Linked DNA regions of Verrucomicrobium spinosum DSM 4136 = JCM 18804. The main gene of each other region encodes a partner of the protein of the gene in region 2 in a complex. Links are inferred from orthologs where the notes say so. Each region holds a gene or a part of one and is shown on either strand. Other genes may lie near its edges.

Evidence for each region. The genes of interacting proteins can lie anywhere in the genome.
Region 1: the proteins of dhaL (region 2) and VSP_RS17475 are in contact, whole or in part, in a crystal structure (PDB 3PNL), measured with the Escherichia coli proteins. The link is inferred for Verrucomicrobium spinosum DSM 4136 = JCM 18804 from one-to-one orthologs.

Annotation. Positions count from the first base shown.
Region 1 is NZ_ABIZ01000001.1:4,312,512-4,317,958, reverse strand. The notes cover bases 1-2,947. They hold VSP_RS17475 (dihydroxyacetone kinase subunit DhaK), read right to left. Parts: upstream 2,006-2,947; coding sequence 995-2,005; downstream 1-994. Other genes in these bases: VSP_RS17470 (DUF7003 family protein), read left to right, coding at 2,791-2,947; VSP_RS17480 (thiamine pyrophosphate-dependent dehydrogenase E1 component subunit alpha), read right to left, coding at 1-704. In the rest of the region: more of VSP_RS17470, read left to right, coding at 2,948-3,504; VSP_RS17460 (hypothetical protein), read left to right, coding at 4,030-4,863; VSP_RS39610 (endonuclease domain-containing protein), read left to right, coding at 5,255-5,447. UniProt on the Escherichia coli protein: Dihydroxyacetone binding subunit of the dihydroxyacetone kinase, which is responsible for the phosphoenolpyruvate (PEP)-dependent phosphorylation of dihydroxyacetone via a phosphoryl group transfer from DhaL-ATP.
Region 2 is NZ_ABIZ01000001.1:4,052,138-4,059,920, reverse strand. The notes cover bases 2,940-5,720. They hold dhaL (dihydroxyacetone kinase subunit DhaL), read right to left. Parts: upstream 4,753-5,720; coding sequence 4,126-4,752; downstream 2,940-4,125. Other genes in these bases: VSP_RS16385 (alpha/beta hydrolase-fold protein), read right to left, coding at 4,947-5,720; lsrF (3-hydroxy-5-phosphonooxypentane-2,4-dione thiolase), read right to left, coding at 3,114-4,016; VSP_RS16400 (TIM barrel protein), read right to left, coding at 2,940-2,996. In the rest of the region: VSP_RS39570 (ATP-binding protein), read left to right, coding at 1-1,200; more of VSP_RS16400, read right to left, coding at 1,974-2,939; more of VSP_RS16385, read right to left, coding at 5,721-5,825; VSP_RS35810 (endonuclease V), read left to right, coding at 6,066-6,434; VSP_RS35805 (hypothetical protein), read left to right, coding at 6,530-6,730; VSP_RS35800 (esterase/lipase family protein), read right to left, coding at 6,817-7,783. UniProt on the Escherichia coli protein: ADP-binding subunit of the dihydroxyacetone kinase, which is responsible for the phosphoenolpyruvate (PEP)-dependent phosphorylation of dihydroxyacetone.

The sequences.
Region 1 (5,447 bases), 260 kb from region 2 along the record:
TGCTGAAAGACTTGCAGGCATGCCAGGAGATCCTTGCCGTCCACTTCATAGCCCTCCACACCGTAGCCTTTCGCTCGGTCCACGAGGTTCGCACAAGCAAACTGCCGGTTGTTGGGGGTGGAGTAGGCGTACTGGTTGTTGGCCACCGCCACGACCAGGGGGAGTTTTTCCACGGCGGCGAGGTTCAGCCCCTCGTGAAATGCTCCGGTGGAAGTGCCACCATCGCCGATGGCGGTGCCGCCGACGGCGTCACCCAGACGCCCTTGCAAGCGACGGGACATGAGCATGCCAGCCACCACGCTGACCATGGATCCCAAGTGGGAAATCATGGCGGGCAATCCTTCTTTGGGGCGGCCACGGTGAATGTTCCCATCCCGCCCGCGCATGGGGCCGAGCGCGGAACCGAGGTAGGTTCGTGTGGCGTCAAGCATAGGCTCGCCAAAGGCCAGTTTCCCGGCCTGATCGCGAATCAGCCCGGCAAAAATGTCCCGGCCTTTCGAGAGTTGAAGACCTAGAGCCACGCTGAAGGCTTCCTGGCCTTTGCCCAAATAGACGCCGCCGACGATGCGCCCACCGGCGCGGTAGAGGCTGGCAAGTTTTTCTTCCAACACCCGGGCGGCCGTCATGTGGTGGAGGGCCGCTAGAAATGAGGCTTTCCATGCCTCCCCGGCGGGAGCGAGTTCAACACTGAGTGATGTAGTCACAGGTCGAATGGTTTGGAGTACTGAAACAATGGCACACGAGGACGCGGAAGGGAAGTCCTTTATTGTTCAAGATCTATCAAGTTTTGGCTTTTGCACGCATCATCCTGACCGAGAATGGGAAAAGTCCCAATGAGCTCAATCTCAACGGTGAAATCTTCCCATTCCAGAACGAGGGATGGATCATACTGGGCTTTTGGTGTCTTGTCTGTGACATCCTTGTGACACGCGACAATAACGAACCCGCCTCACCCAGCAATGGGGCGAGGCGGGCTCGTGAAAACCCCCAGAATTTAAAGTTTGGTGTAGCCGACGGATTCGCAGGGCATGTCCCAGAGCTTTTTCAGCTCAGCATCCAGCTTGGTGATGCTGAAGGATACTCCGGCCATCTCCTGGCAGGTAACGATGCTGTCCACGATGGTCTGGTGAATCTTCAAACCCCGGGCTTCAAGCAGCGGGCGGGCTTCCTTGAGGAGGATGAGCAACTCCATCATGTGCGTAGAACCAAGGCTGTTCACAAAGAAGACAATCTCATCGCCAGGATTGAGAGGAAGGTCGTCGCCAAAGATGATGTCGAGCATCTTGGGGGCGAGCTCCTTGGCAGTGCACATGGGGATGAGGGCAACTCCCTTCTCACCGTGAATGCCCATGCCAAGACCAATGACGTCGTCAGCGAGCTCGAAAGTTGGCTGTCCGGTGGCGGGAATGGAGCCTGGCTTGGTGGACACGCCAACCGAACGGGTGTGGTCATTTGCTTTCTGGGCGAGTCGGGCGAGTTCGTCCAGAGAGTCCACCGTAGCGGCCGCTGCGCCAGCGAGCTTGACGATCGGCACGAGGCCAGCCACGCCGCGCCGATTGCCTTTTTGGTCGATGGGAGCCGAGGCGACGTCGTCATTGATGATCACCGTTCTGACTTCGATGCCTTCTTCCAAGGCGAGTTCCGCGCCGATGTCGAAGTTCATGACATCTCCCGCATAGTTGCCATAAAGGAAGAGCACCCCTTTGCCACGGTTGACCGCCTGTGTGGCTTCCAGCACGATATCAGGTGGCGGAGCGGCAAAAATGTCGCCAATCGCAGCCCCATCCGCCATATTCTTGCCTACAAGGCCGTGGTAGATCGGTTCATGTCCCGCACCGCCGCCGATGAGGAGGGCAGGCGCATCAGGACGCAAATCATTCATCACGATCGAGCGGGTGCCCACCTTGCGGGCCTTGCCATCATAGGCGAGCACGAGGCCATCAAAAAGGTCGTCGGCACACTTCAGGGGATCATTGATGATTTTTTTGGCAGGATTCGTGTTCATGGGAGGAGGAAGGGGGGAAGAAAGCGGTTGCTGGAGAAAACGGAAGGTGAGTTTTGCGGAGGGCAGCCCACTGGTCAACTAGGAAGCGAGAAGAGCCGCGTGGACCGTGGCTCTGGGGGTGCCTCACCCGGGGCTAAAAAAGCTGGACGAAGGCATGAAAAAGCCCGTCTGCACAGGTGAAGGTGCAGACGGGCAGAGTGCTCTCTCAATAAACTCAACTATTCACACAACAACATCAGTATTTCGCACATGGTGAGCGCACTGGCGGTGTGGGCAGAAAGATTTTTTGCAGTCCTCGTCCCTTGGAAAGGAGGCCAGCATATGACTGGGGAGACTAGACAGAACAGGAGCACCTGACCGCGGAATGCCAGGAGCCCCTGCGCTGCATCCAACAGCTTCGCTTGGAATTAAGCTTGCGCCTTTTTCCTAACGATAATTCACGTTAGTTAAGAAGTTGCATTTATGCAAGTAGATCTTGCGAATGTTCTTATATTATTGCGATTCGAGAATTATTTAGGGTGGACCGTTGTGGAAAGCAAAAAACCCACCATCCTTCCAAAAGAAAGAATGGTGGGCCGTTGTGTGCTGCAACTAACCCAACATCCACTCGGAAATTGAGCTGTTTATTCCATGCCATTCTTGTCATGGGATTGCAACACGATTGGAGATCTTGCTCAGATATGGAAATCTAATTTGAAGGCAGGAGGGGCGGATACCCTCCGCAGATCGTGTAGGGGCGTCTTTTTGTCCTTGCCGAATCCACGGATCCCTCAATAGAAAGGGGTATGACTTGGACTGCTGATTCGATCTTGGGAGTCTGGGACGCCTGCTGCCGGAAATTCAGTTTTCCGAGCCTGGGCAATGGGCATTTGCATCTGGCTGCGAGCAGGTTGTTTCTCTATCGCTCAGAGGATGACTGGGCCATGACCATTGAGGTGTTTGGGTTCTCCCCCCGTGCTGGTGAGCCGGAAGTGCAGGTGTATTCCTCTGGCAGCAACCTGGTCAATCGACCGGGCCGGGAGGACTTCTATAATGACCATGCGTGGCATCAGCATCTCCTGAACCATCCTCATGACGAGACGCGTTTTGTCTTTCCTATGGAAAGCGGCAGCTGGCAGGACGGCGAACTCGTGGCGTCTGGGGCCCGGGAGGTGGTGGTTCGTGGCAATTACATCAACCTGCCCTCACGAAACGAGTACCAGGAAGCAGGGGTTGAGCCGGAAGATCCAGATCGCATTCAAGTGTATGAACTGTGCCGGTATCTGGCGGCTACCCGCCGTGACCTGGTGCTCTGCACGCCGGAGGAACTGGTGGTGAACCTTCCACCTGGATTGAATCTGGTGCTTAAGCTGGATGAATGGCATCATCCGTATCTCTCCAGTGGAGAGACCGCAAGCTCCACTGGGACCTTCCGTCAAGTGGCAGAAGTGCTCGCAACAGGGAATCTGTCAGCCTATCATCCCAGGGAGTCGCCCAATACCCATTGGAAAAACAGGTGAAGTGGTAGAAGGTGAAGCTCTATCGGTGAGCCAGATGAATACCCACGCGGCAACTCCCTTGAGATTCACGTTCCCGTTGGGGGTGTGGACTTTCTGCCTCTCTGTGGTCACGTTGCTTGCCAGCCTTGGTTTGACGGCCTGGGTGGCATTCTTCGGTGTTCGATCCTTTCTTGCCACTGACCAGGGGCAGGCGGAGTTGCTCGGCAAGCTCGGCGTCATCGGGCTCACTGCAGCGGCGGGACTCCCTGGCCTTTGGATGTGTCTGGGATATGTTCAGGCTGCTAGGCCAGATGGGCGGATCTCGCGAGGGCGTTGGTTTTGGGTGCTCTCCGGGGTCTATCACCTGGCCGCGGCTGTTGTTTCATTTTGGCTGGCTCTCGGATTCCGGAGGTCTTCTGGGGTGGTGTGAAATCCGCCCTAAGCGGAAATTCACCGCCATTTCATCGTTCCTTCAAACTTCCTGCACAGAGGGGTGGGTGGCTGTCCCCGAAGACAGCAACCCACCTTGTTGAGAGGAGCCGAACGATGAACTTCAGCCACTGGATCAATCACTTTCGCGACAATCAATCCCATCGGACGGAGCCTGACTGGTTTGCTCCTGTCACCGTGGACAAGAAGCTGTCACCGCGCCGGTTCGCGCACTTGATCCGATCCCTCCAGCAGTTCCAATTGGGAGACGGCGGCGGACCTGCTTACCTGATCGCCTACGATCGTTCGGAGGTGTTGGAGGGGCAGGGGAACATCAAGGAACTGGTGGATCTATGGTTCAAGGAAGAGGAGGAGCATTCCCGGCTCCTTGGCTGGGCTCTGCGGCGGTTCGGGGCACCGGAGATCAAATCCCATTGGAGCTTCTCACTCTTTTGCGGTCTGAGGAAATGGCTGGGTGTCCAGTTCGAGTTGTACGCATTGCTGCTGACAGAGATCGTCAGCCACCAGTATTACCGCCTGTTGCGGCGTCATTGCGATGATGTGGCCATCCGGGGCATGTGCGATTTGATCAATCGGGACGAATCGGGGCACATTGCGTTTCATCGTGCTCGGCTCGCCAGTGAAGGTGTGCAGCATGATCGCAGCTATGGCAGAATCTGGGAGGCTTGTTTCCGTTTGCGTGGACTGGCCGCAGGAACCGTGCTGTGGGTGAATCACCGGAGTGCACTCATTGGCATGGGTGCCACGGACGGAGCCTTCTATCGCGGTATCTGGCGCGGCATGGACCGGTTCGTCAAAGGACTGCGTGCGGACCTGGCTTGGGAGCGGGCTTCATATCGACTGAGCGTCCAAGGCAATCGGCGTGAGACGGAGAGCAATGAACCGGGGAATGTCCCACCGGTTTTCAAACGTGGAGTCGGTCCTTGCTGATCCGGGGAGGTAATGACGATCAAAGGTCACACCCTGTCTAGGGTGTGGAGGTGGCGCACCCACTCGTTGGGGCGCACCGAGTGTGACGTGGGCAAGTGAATGGTCTGGTGGGGCGGTGCATTGTCCGGTGCCCCCCCCATTTACAGCCAACGCTGCAGAGGTCTTTCGCTCTTACGCGGGGTGCATGCGAGGGCATAGCTTGATAGGGCGTTTTCTCAGCTATTTTGGTCTTGCTCCTGCTTGAATACTCGGCGGCTATTTGGTAGAGGAACTCAACCAACTATCGGGAACCTGGTGACCTCGTGCCTGGAGCCAGTTTTTTTCGCAGTTTTCACTGTACATGGATCAAATAATTCAGTTGCACCAAAAGCGGAGAGTCCAGGGCGTACCCATGGTTTCAGCGCTTCATGGAGGGGTGCGGGAGGCACATCAGCAGTGGATTGTTTCATGGCGGCGTGTCGGGCGGCCGGTGGTCTGCATCGATTCTTTTGAGGAAGGCCGGGTGGCCGCCCAGTGGGTGGGTTGCCTGCTGGACCTGCCTTATCTTCTGCCGTTGTGCATAGCCTTCGTGGCCCAACTGAAGG
Region 2 (7,783 bases):
GGCACGGTGATGGACATCACGGCGAGGAAAGACGCCGAGGTGGCCCTCCTCCAGCAGACGCAGGCCCTGCGAGAAGCGGACCGGAAGAAGGACGAGTTCCTGGCGATGCTCTCCCACGAACTGCGCAACCCCCTAGCCGCCGTCTCCCATGCGGCCATGCTGGTCAATGACGCTTCCGAAATGGAAGACCTTCATTGGGCCGCTGGCGTGATTGACCGGCAGACCCGGCAACTTGCCCACCTCATCGATGATCTGTTGGATGTCTCACGCATCACCACAGGCAAGATCCATCTGAGGAAGGAAGTCATCGACGCTGCCATCGTTCTGGACCATGCCTGTGAGACCGCCGGTCCTTTGATGATCGACCGGGGGCATCGGCTCAGGAGACGCTACCTCCAGGGCGAACTCTGGCTGGAGGCGGATGCCACCCGCATCGAACAAGTGGTGCTGAACCTCCTGACCAACGCCGCCAAGTACACACCCAACGGCGGACAGATCGAACTCGCGGCCCGGCGGCAGGAAGGAGAGGTCGTCATCCAGGTCTGCGACAATGGCACCGGCATTGTGCCCGAGAGACTGCCTGAGATGTTCCAGCTCTTCACCCAGGGGGAGCGTTCCATTGCCCGAAGTGAAGGCGGCCTCGGCATCGGGCTTACCATTGTCCAGAAGATCGCTGAGATGCATGGTGGTCGCGTGGAAGCCGTCAGCCCCGGCCCCCAACAGGGCAGCACCTTCACCGTGCACCTGCCGTTGGCGGATCCTCCCGCCCCGGCGGGCGAGAAGCAGCCAGCTCCTGCGACTGCGGAGTCTCCAGCACAGCGCATCCTCGTGGTGGATGACAACGTCCACTCTGCGCAGGGGCTGGCCCGGTTGCTGGAACGGGCCGGTCACGAGACCACGGTGGCCCATGATGGGAACCAAGCACTGGTGATAGCGAAAAAATGGGTGCCCCATACGGTGGTGCTCGATATCGGTCTCCCCGGCATGGATGGCTATGAGGTGGCGCGGCGCTTGCGCGATCTTGAGGGGTGCCGCAATGCCCTGATCATCGCGGTCACAGGCTATGGTCAGGAGGAAGACCGGCAGCGCTCACATGACGCCGGTTTCGACCATCACTTGGTGAAGCCGGTGGGAATCGCAGAACTGCGGGCTCTTCTTGGTGAGGCGAGGAGACAGCGAAATGGGAAGCATGCGGTGTGAGGAGGGGCAATGAGGCAACCGAAGCGGTCGCCCTACAGCCCAGGTGGAGTCCGGGCTGAGAGGCGAGAAGATCGACATTCCAAGTGTGACCATGCCCCCACCCCTGACTAACGCTCTGTCGGGCGAGCGCCCCGCTTGCCACGAGCGTCTCCTGCCCCAGCAACCGGAGCGGTCGCCCTACAGCCCAAGTGGGGTTCGGCTGACGGGCGAGAAGATCCACATTCCACGTGTGACCACGCCCCCACCCCTGACTAACGCTCTGTAGGGCGAGCGCCCCGCTTGCCACGAGCGTCTCCCGATGAGTAAACCGAAGCGGTCGCCCTACAGCCCAGGTGGAGTCCGGGCTGAGAGGCGAGAAGATCGACATTCCAAGTGTGACCATGCCCCCACCCCTGACTAACGCTCTGTAGGGCGAGCGCCCCGCTTGCCACGAGCGTCTCCCGATGAGGCAACCGGAGCGGTCGCCCTACAGCCCAAGTGGGGTTCGGCTGACGGGCGAGAAGATCGACATTCCAAATGTGACCACGAACTCCGCCCCTGATTTACGCTCTGTAGGGCAAGCGCCCCGCTTGCCGCGAGCGTCTCCTGAGACCCGCAACCGGAGCGGTCGCCCTACAGCCCAAGTGGGACGAGGGCGAGGAGGCTTGATGAGCGTCTTTTCATGCGAGATCGTGCTCCCCAACCGATGACCTTCCCCGACACAAAAAACCCCGTCAGACCATCAGCCTGACGGGGTTGGTATTCTTTCAGAGGGTGTCCTCGTTTCCGGGCAATCAGCTCCAGCCGTGGGCCTCGCGCACCTTGATCATGGCGGCCAGGATCTTGTTCCACGTGTCCTGAGTTTCCAGAACGGCGTTCGGGAACATGCAGCCATCCCAGCAGATGTGCTGGATGCCGCGGGAGGCGGCGTCTTTGAGCCAGTAGCCAGCAGCCTTGGTGATGTCGAGCTTGCCGTTGGGATCATCTGCCTGGCAGTGACGCCCGGTCTTGTCGTGGGAGCCGGTGCCGTGCACGGTGCCGTCGTTCTGCGCCACGTGGAAGTCGATCGTCCATGGCCGCAGGGCGTCCGTCATCGTTGTGTACGCAGCTTCGAACTCTGCCTCGCTGTAGCCTTCCTTAAGGAGGGCGTGCTCAGGGGCATTGTACCCCAGAAGGTAGAGGTACGTGTGGGCCAGGTCAGCCTGGAAGCCAACGGTGCCGGGCATGCCAGTCTGCTCCAGCAGGTCCAGCATGTCCTTCCATGAGTGCATGCCTGCCCAGCAGATTTCGCCTTCTGCGGCGAGACGCTCGCCGTTTGCGGCGGCCACCACACCCGCTTCGCGGAATGTTTCGGCGATCTTCTTCGTGCTGGCGACCGGATCTGCCACCCAAGCGCCCGGGCTGCCGGCAGAGTCAATGCGGATCACGCCGTACTGGCGGACGCCGTGCTCATTGAGGATCTTGGCAATGCGGCAGGCCTTCTTGACTGCGAGCACGAACTTCGCGCGCTGGTCGGGGGCACCCATGGCGGAATCCCCCACCGTGCCCGGCCAGATCGGGGCCACCAGAGAGCCCACCTTGAGGTTCTTGCTGGCAATGAGGTCTGCCATGCGCTTGATGTCATCCAGGCTGCCATCCGGGTCCGTGTGGGGATGGAAGAGGAAGAGATCCACGCCCTCGAACTTCTGCCCGTTCACCTCCGCATTGGCGGTGAGTTCGAGCATGCGCTCCAGGCTGATGGGCGGGTGGTCCGTGCCGGGCTCTTTGCCGACGAGGCCGGGCCACATCGCGTTGTGCAGTTTGGGTAGAGTAGCCATGATTCGGTAACGGGACTTTGCGATTCGAATGATGTTTTGGCGAAACAGGAATGGTGCAACATCCGGGCTGCACGTGGCAAGCCTTTCTGTTGCACCATTCAGAAAACGAGGCGGATCTTACTTCACACCCTGAGCCTTGAGCTCATTGTAGAACTCGTAGCCCTGCTCGGCGGTGAGGCCTTCATGCACCACGCCGCGGACGGCGCGCATCATGGCCACGGGGGCGTCGGACTGGAAGATGTTGCGGCCCATGTCCACACCGGAGGCACCCTGCTGGATGGCGTTGTAGCTCATCTTCAGCGCGTCCAGCTCCGGAAGCTTCTTGCCACCGGCGATGACGAGCGGCACGGGGCAGCAGCTCGTGATGGTGTCGAACTCTTCTTCCGTGTAGTAGCACTTCACCATGTGGCAGCCGAGCTCCGCCATGATGCGGGTGGCGAGGCGGAAGTACTGGGCGGTGCGGGCCATCTGCTTGCCCACGGCCACCACGCCCATGACGCCGATACCGTAGCGGTTCGCGCCGTCGATGAGGTCGGTCATGTTCTTGATGGTCTGGCGCTCATGCTCGCTGCCGATGAAGACCTGCACGGCCAGCACGGAGGCGTTCAGGCGCACGGCTTCCTCAATGGAGCAGGCGATGCTCTCATTGGAGAGAAGGTCGGGCTGGGCCATGCTGGTGCCGCCGGAAGCGCGCAGGGCGATCGCCTTCTGCGTGGTGGCGGGGATCACGCTGCGCTGAATGCCGCGGGTCAGCATGAGGCAGTCTGCATACGGCTCAAGCGGGAGGATGGTCTGATCCACACGCTCCAGGCCCGTGGTGGGCCCCTGGAAATAGCCGTGGTCGAAAGCCAGCATCACCGTGCGGCCGTCCTTGGGATTGAACACGCGGCTCAGGCGGTTCTTCAATCCCCAGTCGTACTGGTGGGAACCTTTGAGGAAGAAGCCAGGTGCAGCCTGGGGAGTGTCGGTGAAGTACTCTTTTTCCTTTTTCTCTGCTTTGGTGCCGTCTAGGTCTGCCATGGTCTTGTAGTTAGTAGGGTCGGTTGAGTTGGGGTCTGATGAAACGGATGTTGGGGGAATTTTCCATCGCACAGGAAGTGCGGTTTAGGACAAATCCGCCAGGAAATATTCAGGCAGCGATGTATTCTTTCATAGCACCGACGATGATGGTCAGCGACATCGCACCCGCGTCCGGGAAGCCAATGGCACCCTCGCCGAGCGTTTTGGCGCGGCCGAACTTGGCCACCATGGCTTTGCTGGCCTCAAGACCTCCCAAAGCGGCAGTTTCTACGGCCGTCACGGCATCGATCAGGGAGGCTCCCGCGACTTCCTGCGCCTTCACGGCCGCCGGTTCGAGCGAGTCAACAATCGTTTTGTCACCCACCGCCGCGCCTCCGCGGGACTTCACGCCTTCCAGCCCTGCCTGAAGCAGGAGCGCCAGACCGGCGGCGTCGAATTCTTCCCTGCCAGCCAGGGCCTTGCCGCCGTTGCGGAACATGGTGCCAAAGATCGCGCCGGAAGCACCGCCCATGCTGCTCATCATGGCCATGCCCACGCTGGAGAAAGCTTTTTCGATGGACTCACCGCTCAGTTTTTCCTTGGCGGCGTTCATCCCGCGTTGCATGCCCAGACCATGATCCCCGTCACCCAGATTGCGGTCCGCCTCGGACAACACGGGTTCTGCAGCAATGATGCGATCCGCCACGAGGGTCAGCATCGCTTTAACTTCGTCTTTATTAAGTGTTGTCTTCGGCATGGTGGCGCGGATACAAGGCGGGGTGGTGGGCGTTGTCAAATACGCAAACGCGGGACACGCAGCATGACGTAGAAATGGGGCAGGCAGAAGCAAAAAAAGGCGGGAAATTCCCACAAAGTCGCGCACTGGTCGTTTGGCGGCTTTCCTGCCCCAGGCCGGGGCGAATTCTTTGCCTTCGCAAAGCATTCTGGCGCTCAGGGAGCAGTTGCGAGGTCCACGAGCTGATCCGCCACGGGCCCCAGCCAGCCGGTGTCCCACCGATGCTTGACCATCAGGTCGGGAAGGTACGCGTGGGGGATGCGGTTCTGCTCCAGGAGCTCATGCATGCCGATCACCTGCGATTTCCAATCCGGCCCCACCGCCAGGACGATGCGGCCACGGTGTTTCAAAACCTCCCCCGCCCCGGCAAGGAGAGTGGGAGGCAGAACGGCGAGGAATGTTTCCTTGGTCCCAAACACGTCTTTGATGCCGATGGGCCCCCATTCCTTGCCGTGATTCTCGCCGTTCAACAGGAACGGGGCATCCCACGTGGCGGCGTACCCGAAGACGGCCGGGTGCCGCAGCAGGAGCACACAGGCCCCCCACCCTGATTTGCTGAAGCCCAGGAGCCAGCGATGTTCCGCGTTCGCGACTGTGGGGTACCGCCGATCCACATCAGGCACGAGCGACTTCACCACAAAGTCCTCCTGCCGCAACTTCGGATCACTGGCGTGGTTGCCATACCAAGGCACGATTTTGAAGGAAGGGGCCACGCAGATGACCTGGTGCTTGTTCGCGAGGTCGAGCTTGCGCGCCTCATCGAGTCCATCACCATAGCGAAAGCTGCCTTCTGGCTCGACGGGGAGGATGTAGAGGACCGGATAGCGCTTTTCTGCGGTGAGCGGTGCAGGAAGGATCACTCGTACCGTGGTGGGGCCGGACTGGCAAGAGGAAGGCAGGGCGTAGCTCTGGATGCCGGTCACAGCGTTCTTTGGGGTGAGTTCCGGCCTCTGTGCCGATGCCGCAGACGGGGCGGCAAGCCAGAACGGGAAGAGCAGGCTGAGAAAGGCGAAGCTGGCGGAATGGGATCCCATGGTGGTACAAGATCAACAACGTGAGGTGGGGCATCAGGTCTTGCACCTGGTCGAAGCGGTACAGGAGGCGGGGGTTCCCAGCCCCGCTCAGTCGTGCTTCCCTTGACTCTCTTATCGCCTCAGTCTCCCAGCATACCGCGGGGCCGGAGACCCCGCCTCCTTTATCGGCTGTTGGAATCGATTGAATCCGCAACCTCCTGTCAATTGAAGTGCGTCGTCTGCCGCTCCACAGTGGCGACCATGCCACTTGGTGCCCCCATCGTCTGCCTGGACCTTCACTACACTGATGCCGGCGCCACGGTGGCGGCCGTGGTGTTTTCCAGCTGGACGGACGCAGTGGCGATTAAGGAAACTACCCTCACACTCCCAGTGGCTGAGGGCTACGAGCCCGGAGAGTTTTATAAGCGGGAACTCCCTTGCCTGTTGGCGGCCATCCAGTCTCTGGACGAGCCTCCTGCCCTCATCCTCATCGACGGCTATGTCTGGGTGGGGCCCTCGCGTCCAGGGCTGGGTGCCCGGCTGTATGAGGCGCTGATCAGCAGATCCCGACTATACCTCCCGGCAACACGTTTTGTGAATCTGCTTCAGCCGACTTTTCACAAAACCTGATGCAGTGCAGTATAAATCAAAACAGACCTTTCGGTCTATGGGCAAAACTCAAGAAATCAGCCACGCTTGCCGGGTTCTCCAGCAACCCGTTGCGCATGCCCCATCTCCGCGTGGTCGTGAGACTCCGGGGCGATGCCGGTGGCCCGGCCCTTCTGTGTGTCTTCCATTCCCAGAGCGCGGATCAGTCCGCGACGCTCGCCTCCCTGCACCCCGAGATCCCGCCCATGCATGTGACGCGGGAACAGATCCGCTGGATGGTGCCTGTGCTGGCGACGTTAAGGTATCCTCTGGGGTGATTGCCGCTTCAGTTGATGCAAGCGGGGCTATGTTCGATCAGGTGCGGGTATCCAGCGCACTCGATTCTGGTCCCCGCAGCCAAGGGTTATCTACTGACCTGCCCCTGACTGCTGCCTGCCTCTCCTGTCTGAGGGGGTGTTGCCGCAGGTGGGGCTCCCACATGTTTGCGGAGAATGCGGCGCACTTCCTGGATGGCTTGAGGGTTCTGATGGGCACCGTGGTTCGAGGGGACAATCAGTTCAGACTCCGCACCGTCCAGATGCGAGCTCGTGTAGGGCACCACGCCATCACTACAGCCCGGAGGTCCGCCACGACCGCGATTGCCACAGATGGTGTGATACGGCACCCCCCGCGTGATGGGCAGGTCCATGGTGGCTTTCACAAAGGGGTTGGCCGGGGAGAGGGTGTCGATGCTATTGGGCAGACGCCCCATCTGTAGGGAGGTCTCGTCCAGCAGGAGCACATCGGTGATGGTGGAGGCCAGGGAGACGAGATCGGACGGTGCCTTGACCAGGCGGGAACCGAGCCGCCCCACCCAGCCCATGGCCAACTTGCTCCCGCGGTGCGGGGCGGAGATGAAGATGGCGCGGTCAATGTCATCACGGTGGCTGAAGATGAGCGTATTGGCCAGCAGAGCCCGATCCTCCGCGGAGAGGCGCGTTTCCTCGGGCGGCACGCGGAAGAATTTGTTCCAGACATCATGGTGCGTGTCGATCAGCATGAGCCGCCCGATCACTCCGCCCATACTGTGGCCCACATAGACCATCGGTTTATGGTGGGGGTAGGTCTTGGCCGCCTTGTCAAACTCCTGCCGCAGCAGTTCAGCAGTGTACGGGTAAGGATAGCCGCTGGGGTAGCTGTACATCCAGATCTGGTACTTCTTCCGGATCACTGGATCTGCCCGCAGGGCATTGAGCATGGGCGTCCAGGTGGCGGGCGTGTCCATGAGGCCGTGCACCAGCACCAGCGGCACCCGCTTGGGATCATAGGGGCGCATCCGGATGAGCCGGGCCGTGTCTGCATAGCGCCCGGGGTCGATGAGCCGGCGCAGA